2 regions of the Calidifontibacter indicus genome follow, and region 1 is predicted to be linked to the other one. Evidence: riboswitches for the same ligand, from Rfam matches in the RefSeq annotation. Region 1 holds a riboswitch; the other holds the start of a gene.
The links. Region 1 has a riboswitch for S-adenosylmethionine ahead of DFJ65_RS13175 (aminotransferase class V-fold PLP-dependent enzyme). Riboswitches for the same ligand answer to the same signal wherever they lie in the genome.

Region 1 (4,385 bases):
CCGTCACCAGGGGAGAGGCTCGGCCAGGTCGCGCGGGTCGGACGGCGCGCTCCAGCCCTCGCCGGGCGTGTGCACGTACTCGAGGGTCGGGCCCTGCTCCACCAGTCGTCGGACGGCGTCGATCAGGCGCTCGACGTGGTGCGGCTGGGTGGCCAGGCCGATCGATGCACGGACGGCGCACCCGCCGACGACCTGGTCGCACAGGCGGTGGGCGCAGAACTTCCCGTCGCGCACCGCGATGCCGTGCTCGTCCGACAACACCTGCGACACCAGCGAGCAGTCGAACCCGTCGACGGTGAAGGTCACGACACCGACGTTCGGGCGCTCCGGGCCGAGCACACTGACCAGGCGGACGCCGGGGATCGCGGCCAAGCCGCTGCGCAGGCGCTCGTGCAGCACCGCCTCGTGTGCGGCGATCGCGTCGTGGTGCTTGCGCAGGGTCGAGCAGGCCGACGCCAGGGCAATGGCGCCGACAGCGTTCGGGGTGCCGCCCTCGTGGCGGGCCGGTCCGACATTCCACTCCACGGCGCGGGTGCCGACCGCGCGGGTCGCGCCGCCGGCCGGCAGGTACGGGTTGGCCTCGTCGAGCCAGTCGCCGCGGCCGACGAGCGCACCGGCGCCGTACGGCGCGTAGGTCTTGTGGCCCGACAGGGCGACGTAGTCGACGCCGAGCTCGTCGATGTCGACCGGGTGGTGCGGCGCGAGCTGGGCCGCGTCGAGCACCGTGCGGGCGCCGAATTCGGTTGCGATAGATGCGAGTTCGGCAACCGGCCAGACTTCGCCGGTGACGTTGCACGCGCCCGTGATCACGACGAGCTTCGACTCGGCGGTGCTCGACTCGAGGGCCTGGGTCAACAGGTCGAGGGCGTCCTGGGTGCTCGCCGGAATCGGCAGCCGGTGGATCGAGCGACCCGCCCAGGCGAACTGGGCGGCGTGGTGCGCGGAGTCCCAGGTGAACACCTGGGTGCGGCGCGGAAGAGCGTTGGCCAGCAGGCGCAACGCGTCGGTGGTGTTGCGCGTGAAGACCACGTAGTCGTCCTCGCGTGCACCGACGAACGCGCCGACCTCCTTGCGCGCGGCCTCGAACCACTGGGTGGTCTGCCGGCTGGTGTGTCCGGCACCGCGGTGCACCGAACCCGAGACGCGCTGCACGGCAGCCACCGTCTGCTCGACCGTACGCAGTGCGGGGCTGGTGGCGCCGTGGTCGAAGTTGGCGAAGTCGACGACCGTGCGGTGCACCGTCGGCACGCCGAGTTCGTGGTGGGCGGTGAGCGGAATGCCCTGGTGCTGGAGCGCGGGCGGGGGAGTGAAGTCGTCCGGCACCAGGTGGAGGCGGCGGGCGGCGGTCTCGACGACCGGGTCGAGACCGGTCTCGGTCGATCGGGTGACTTCGCTGACGTCGGTGACTTCGGTGACTTCGGTGGCTACGGACATCGGGCCTGCTCCTGTCGGTCGTTGGACCGACACAGACCCACCCCGAAAAACCCGGGGCGAACGCTGCAGCGATCCGCGCTTGCCGCCGCCCGGTCGGGCAACGGCCCGGTCGTCACCCGGAGCACCCCACCGCGGTGGAGGGTTGCCGCTCAGCAAGCCGGGGCTTGACGCTGAGACTCATGACCTGGTCGCGACCATATCCACCTCGGCGCGCCGCGCGCCAGCTACCTCGGCCGTCATCTCACGATGCGAAAGTGCCCAATCCGCGCCCGCCCCACAACCCGGCCCGCAACCGGCCCCTCCCCACCCCGCACACGCTGCAGTACCCGGCAGTCGCTGCGGTTGCAACAGCGGCGGCTGCAGGTAAGCGCAGCGTTTGCGGTCTCCAGCGTGTGGCGCGTGTGACTGGAGTGGTTGTCGCGTAGTCTGCGACGGTGGCCCCCCGTCAGTCCGCACCGAAAACCGCGTCGAAGTCCAGCTCACGCGGCCGCTCGTCGACCTCCCGTCCAGCAGCGAAGTCCACCTCCTCGCGTCCCGCCGCCCGCAAGACCTCTGCGTCGGCCAAGGGACGCCAGCCCGCCCGTGGCGGGGGAGGACCGTCGCTGCCGGTGCGCGCGCTGCGCGGCACCTGGATGGGCGTAGCGCACGTCGCCGGTGGCACCGCCCGCCGCGTCGGCACCAGCGCGCGTGACCTCGAGCCGGAACTGCGCCGCGACGGAGTGGGCTTCACCCTGATCGCGGTCGCGATCGTCATCGCCGCCGTCGAGTGGTGGGGCATCGCCGGCGTGTTCGGCGACGTCGTGCACACCATCAGCGCCGGCACCTTCGGACTCATCTCGCTGGCGCTCCCGGTGGTGCTGCTCGGCCTCGGCCTGCACATCCTGCGCACCCCGCGCGGTCACCACGCCACCAACCGAATCAGCATCGGCCTCGGCCTGCTCGCCTTCGGCGTCTGCGGACTCACCAGCATTGCCAAGGGTCTGCCCGACGCCCAGCCGCGCGAGGGCCTGGAGGCGGCCGGCGGCATGATCGGCTTCCTTGCTTCCAGCCCGACCGTCGCCGCGGTCACGACGTGGGGCGCGGTCGCCCTGTTGTTACTGCTCTGCTTCTTCGCGCTCCTGGTGATCACCGCGACGCCGGTGCACGAGATCGGCGATCGGGCGCGCCACGTCCTCGACCGCCTGTTCTACGGACGGATGCTCGACGAGCACGACGAGGACGGTCCGGTCGACGCGGTCGCGCTCGACCTGCACGGCGAGCACATCGACGGCGGACGCCGCAAGCCCCGCGGCCGTAGGGCGCGCCAGGACGATGGCCTCGACGCGCTCGACGGCGACGACCCGTTCGAGCAGGCCGCCGAGGTGGTGCCGCGCAAGGGCCGCGGTTCGCGACCGAAGCCGTCCGCGCCCGCACCGTCCACCACCTCGACCACCTCGGGCGAGCCGGACGAGGTCCACGACGGCGCCGCGGAACCGGCACCGGCGCCCGCCGCCGACAAGCGCCCCGAGCCGAGCCGCAAGCCCGTTCAGTTGCCGGGCGCGCCGGTCGCCAAGATCGAGGCGCCGCCGACGACTCCGTTGCCGCAGCGCACCGAGCAGTTGCTCCTCGCGGGCGACGTCACGTACACCCTCCCGGCGAACGACCTGTTGAAGGCCGGCCCGCCGCACAAGACCCGTTCGGCCGCCAACGACCGCGTCGTCGACGCGCTCGGCGGCGTGTTCGAGCAGTTCGACATCGACGCACAGGTCACCGGCTTCACCCGTGGCCCGACGGTCACCCGCTACGAGGTCGAACTCGGCTCGGGCACGAAGGTCGAGAAGGTCACCGCGCTGAGCAAGAACATCGCCTACGCGGTGGCATCGGCCGACGTGCGCATCCTCAGCCCCATCCCGGGCAAGTCGGCGATCGGTATCGAGATCCCGAACACCGACCGTGAGACGGTCAGCCTCGGCGACGTGCTGCGCAGCCAGGCGGCCCGCGGCAACGACCACCCGATGGTGATGGGTGTCGGCAAGGACGTCGAGGGCGGTTACGTCATCGCCAACCTGGCGAAGATGCCCCACCTGCTCGTCGCCGGTGCGACCGGTGCCGGTAAGTCGAGTTTCGTGAACTCGATGATCACCTCGATCATGATGCGCGCCACGCCCGACGAGGTGCGCATGGTGCTGGTCGACCCCAAGCGGGTCGAGCTCACTGCCTACGAGGGCATCCCGCACCTGATCACGCCGATCATCACCAACCCGAAGAAGGCCGCCGAGGCGCTGCAGTGGGTCGTGCGCGAGATGGACACCCGCTACGACGACCTCGCCGCGTTCGGGTTCAAGCACGTCGACGACTTCAACAAGGCGGTGCGTGCCGGCAAGGTGCAGCCGCCGCCCGGGTCGGAGCGCGTCGTACAGCCCTACCCGTACCTGTTGGTCGTGGTCGACGAGCTCGCCGACCTGATGATGGTCGCCCCGCGTGACGTCGAGGAGTCGATCGTCCGCATCACCCAGCTGGCGCGTGCCGCCGGTATCCACCTGGTGCTCGCGACCCAGCGTCCGTCGGTCGACGTCGTGACCGGTCTGATCAAGGCGAACGTTCCGTCGCGCCTGGCGTTCGCGACGTCGTCGCTCGCCGACTCGCGCGTCGTGCTCGACCAGCCCGGTGCAGAGAAGCTCATCGGTCAGGGTGACGCGCTGTTCCTGCCGATGGGTGCCAGCAAGACGATGCGCGTGCAGGGCGCCTGGGTGGCGGAGTCCGAGGTCAAGGACGTCGTGGCCCACATCAAGGGGCAGCTGCAACCGAACTACCGCGACGACGTCGCGGTGTCGGCTCCCAAGAAGGAGATCGACGAGGACATCGGCGACGACCTCGACCTGCTGCTCCAGGCGGCCGAACTGGTCGTCAACTCGCAGTTCGGCTCGACCTCGATGCTGCAGCGCAAGCTGCGTGTCGGGTTCGCCAAGGCC
Region 2 (4,385 bases), 220 kb from region 1:
GAGCAGCAGCGGGATGACCTGGAAGTTGTCGTTGTAGATCAGCTCGGCGGCGCCGAGCAGGTCTTGGACGGCGATGACACTGACCAGCGAGGTGGCCTTCAGCATGCCGATCAGCAAGTTGCCCGACGCGGGGATGATCGCCGGCATCGCCTGCGGCAGCACGACCCGCCGGAAGGTGCGCCAACGGGAGAGTCCGAGTGACTGGGCAGCCTCGGTCTGTCCCTTGTCGACAGACAACAGACCGCCGCGCACGATCTCGGCGGCGAAGGCGCCGACGTCGATGGTGAGGGCCACGTATGCCGCGACGATCGCCGAGAACAGGTGTGCGGTCTGCACCGAGGCGAATTCCGGTCCGAACGGGATGCCGATCGACAGCCGCGGATAAAGCGAGGCGATCTCGAACCAGAACAACAGTTGCACCAGGGGCGGCACCGAGCGCACCAGCCAGACGAATCCGAAGCTCGCCGAGCTCAACACCGGGTTGTCGGACAACCGCAGGATGGCGACGGCGATGCCGAGCACGTATCCGCTGACCATCACCGCGGCGGTGAGCCAGATGGTGAGCACGAGCCCGTCGAGGATGGCCTTGCTGAAGAGGTGTTCGCCGACGATGTGCCATTGGAAGCGTGGGTTGGTGAACAGGGTGTTCACCAGCATCGCCAACAGCACCGCGGCGACACCGGCCGACGCCCAGCGCAGCGGACGGCGGCGCCCGAGCAGCGGGGCGCCGGCGAGATCGGCGGTCAGATCGGCGACGAGACCAGCGGCAAGTTCGCTTGCGGGAGCGGGGGATTGATCACCCTTGCTGACGTCGGGAGCGGGGCGGATCGCCGGCCCGCTCCGTGTCGCCGACCCTTGGTCGACGGTGAGTTGGGACATGGGTATTCCTCACGTTGATCGGGCGGGCGTCGTCAGCCCACGGCCGGCGCCTGCCGGGTGGGGTCTGTCGAGCCGTCGCGCTTATGGATCGCGCGGTTTCGCGACCCATCGGGTGGTCACCTGGAGCACCCCACCGCGGGAGGAGGGTTGCTGGGCAGCAAGCCAGGGCTTGTCACTGCCGCTCATCACCTGAGAGCTGGAACATAACCAGATGTTCTGGATTCCACAAGTTAACAGCATGCTCTATCTAAATGGTGGGATTTATTTCGCGTCGGCACCGTTTATCGTGGGCACCTCGGGCAACCATGCAGTGGGGGCGACACCGGGCGAGTGGCGGGACAACAGGAGGACATCCGTGCAGATCACGGCGCGCAGCGACTATGCGGTGCGGGCGGCGCTCGAGCTGGCGATCGCCTACCCGGAGCGGTTGACGATCGACCGCATCGTCAGCGAGCAGGATCTGCCCCGAAAGTTCGTCGAGGCCATCCTGAGTCAACTGCGACGCAGCGGCATCGTGGTGACCCAGCGTGGGTGTGCCGGCGGTTACGGGCTCGCACGATCGCCGAAGGAGATCACGATCGGCGACATCATCCGCAGTGTCGACGGCCCCCTCGCCGAGATCCACGGGGTGCGGCCGCACGAACTGAGTTACGAGGGCGTCGCCGAGCATGTTCCGGCGCTCTGGGTGGCGCTGCGGTCGAGCATGCGCGCAGTGCTCGACGTGGTCACTCTGCAGCAGTTGCTCGGCGGGAAGTTCCCTGCGTCGGTGCGGCGTCTCGGCGACGCCGATGACGCCTGGTTGCCTCGCTGACCCACCACTTCAATCCCTACTTTTGAGATAGGCATTAGACAAGACGGCGGTTCGTCGTCTAGCTTCGGCATCGGTCACGAGTGACAGCGTCAAGCCCTGGCTGGCTGTCCGGCAACCCTCCCTCGCGGCGGGGTGCTCCAGGTGATGACCCGGCGACGCCACCCGGCGTCGCAAGCGCGAATACCCTTTGCCGGCAAGGCTTTACGCCCTGAAGGCATCTCTTTCGCGACCTCGCATCTGACGAAAAGGTGATGCCGATGTCGGCCGAACAGTCAATTCATCTCGCCGTGGCGCTCGATGGCGCCGGATGGCACCCGGGCGCCTGGCGCTCCACACCCACACTCGCCGGTGGGCTCTTCGACCCTGGTTACTGGACCGACCTCGCCCAGGAGGCCGAGCGCGGGATGCTCGATCTGGTGACCTTCGAGGATCGCTTCGCACCCACCGACCCGGCGGACGGCGACCGCGACGATGTCGTCGTCGGCGCCCTCGATGCTGCGCTGGTCGCGTCCCGGGTTGCCACCCGCACCGAGCGCATCGGCCTGGTGCCGACGGTGCTCGCTCAGCACACCGAACCGTTCCACGTCTCGACCTCGATCGCCACGCTCGACTTCGTGAGCAACGGCCGGGCCGGCGTGCGACTGCGCGGCAGCTGGGACCCGCGGGAGTACGAGAACGTCGGCCGGCGTCCGGCACCGTCCGCCGAGCGACCCACGGGCGAACAGGTGCGCAGCCTGTTCGGTGAGGTCGCCGACCACATCGAGGTCTCGCGCCGGCTCTGGGACAGCTGGGAGGACGACGCCGAGATCCGGGATGTGGAGACCGGGCGCTTCATCGATCGGGATCGACTGCACTACATCGATTTCGAAGGTCCGGAGTACTCCGTGCGCGGCCCCTCGATCACTCCGCGGCCACCGCAGGGTCAACCGCCCGTGGTGGTGCTCGCGCACCAGGACGACGGCTACCGGCTGGCCGCACGCAGCGCCGACGTCGCTCTGGTGACACCGTCGGACGCGGCCGACGCCCGGCGCATCGCCGGGGTGGTGCGCGGGGAGGCAACGGCGGCCGGGCGCGCCGAACGCGAGGTGCGCGTGCTCGCCGACCTGGTCGTGGTGCTCGATGCGTCGACCTCGGCCGCCGAGGATCGCCTCGGCCGTCTCAACCGACTCGCGGGACGCGAATTCACCAGTGACGCAACTGTTTTCGTCGGCACTGCGGACAACCTCGCGGAGTTGATCCTCGACTGGACCGAGCACGGTGTCGATGGCTTCCGGCTGCGCCCGGCGGTGCACGGACACGACCTGCAGCAGGTCACCCGCACGCTCGTGCCCGCACTGCAGGACGCCGGCGCCTTTCGTCGTGACTACCGATCGACCACCCTGCGCGGCCACCTCGGACTCGACCGGCCGACCAGCCGCTACGCCGCGGCCTGAAAGGACAGGCAATGACCAAGCAACGCAAGCAGATCCGGCTCGGTGCGCACTTCCCGGGTGTCAACAACACCACCGTGTGGAGCGATCCGGAGGCGGGTAGTCAGATCTCGTTCGAGTCGTTCCGGAGGTTCGCACAGACCGCCGAACGCGGCAGGTTCGACTTCCTGTTTCTCGCCGAGGGGCTGCGTCTGCGCGAGCACCAGGGCAGGATTCACGACCTCGACGTCGTCGGCCGGCCCGACACCTTCACGGTGCTGGCGGCGCTCGCCGGGGTGACCGAACACATCGGACTCGCCGGCACGATCAACTCCACCTTCAACGAGCCCTACGACCTCGCCCGCAAGTTCGCCACCCTCGACCACCTGTCGGCCGGCAGGGCGGCATGGAATGTCGTCACGTCGTCGGATGCGTTCACCGGGGAGAACTTCCGGCGCGGGGGATACCTCGATCCGTCCGATCGCTACACCCGCGCGGCGGCGACCGTGGGCGCCGCGCGGCGGTTGTGGGACTCCTGGCTCGACGGTGACCTCATCGCCGACGCGCAGGAGGGAAGGTTCGTCGCCGACCCGCATGCGGGGGCGTATGCCTACCACGACAGGTTCTTCGACATCCGCGGGCGCTTCAACGTGCCGCGGTCGCCGCAGGGGCGACCGGTGATTCTGCAAGCAGGGGACTCGCCGGAGGGCCGTGACTTCGCGGCCGCCAACGCCGACGCCATCTTCACGAGGCACTCGACGCTCGAGGCGGGGCAGGAGTTCTACCGCGACGTGAAGCGGCGCCTGGGCCAATTCGGCCGGACCCCGGAGGAATTGCTGATCCTGCCCGGTGTCACCTTCGTCGTCGGTGACACCGACGAGGAAGCGCAGGAACAGGCACGCGTGATCCGGCGGCAGCAGGTCAGCGGTCGCACCGCGATCAACTTCCTGGAGCAGGTATGGAACCGCGACCTGTCCGCGTACGACCCCGACGGCCCGTTGCCCGACGTCGACCCGGTCGTCGGAACCGAACTGCTCACGCAGGGGCGGGCCAGCGTGCGCCGGGACGACGCGCTGCAGGTCGCGCGCCGCTGGCGCGAGCGGGCCGAGGCCGACAACCTGTCGATCAGGGAACTCGTCATCGAGACCACCGGACGACAGAGCTTCATCGGTTCGCCCCTGACCGTCGCATCGCAGCTCAACTACTTCGTGCAGAACGACGCCTGCGACGGTTTCATCCTGGTGCCGCACCTGACGCCGGGCGGTCTCGACCCGTTCGTCGACAAG

Region 2: linked by a shared signal. The riboswitch ahead of DFJ65_RS14190 (LLM class flavin-dependent oxidoreductase) and the one ahead of DFJ65_RS13175 (aminotransferase class V-fold PLP-dependent enzyme) in region 1 are both predicted to bind S-adenosylmethionine.

What each region holds. Positions count from the first base shown of each region.
Region 1 covers NZ_QTUA01000001.1:2,771,806-2,776,190, reverse strand. The annotation lists gene DFJ65_RS13175 (aminotransferase class V-fold PLP-dependent enzyme) at 4-1,434, opposite strand; SAM riboswitch class IV at 1,505-1,619, opposite strand; gene DFJ65_RS13170 (DNA translocase FtsK) at 2,067-4,385, shown strand, end outside.
Region 2 covers NZ_QTUA01000001.1:2,991,425-2,995,809, reverse strand. The annotation lists gene DFJ65_RS14200 (amino acid ABC transporter permease) at 1-879, opposite strand, end outside; SAM riboswitch class IV at 952-1,069, opposite strand; gene DFJ65_RS14195 (RrF2 family transcriptional regulator) at 1,091-1,690, shown strand; SAM riboswitch class IV at 1,763-1,873, shown strand; gene DFJ65_RS14190 (LLM class flavin-dependent oxidoreductase) at 1,948-3,123, shown strand; gene DFJ65_RS14185 (NtaA/DmoA family FMN-dependent monooxygenase) at 3,135-4,385, shown strand, end outside.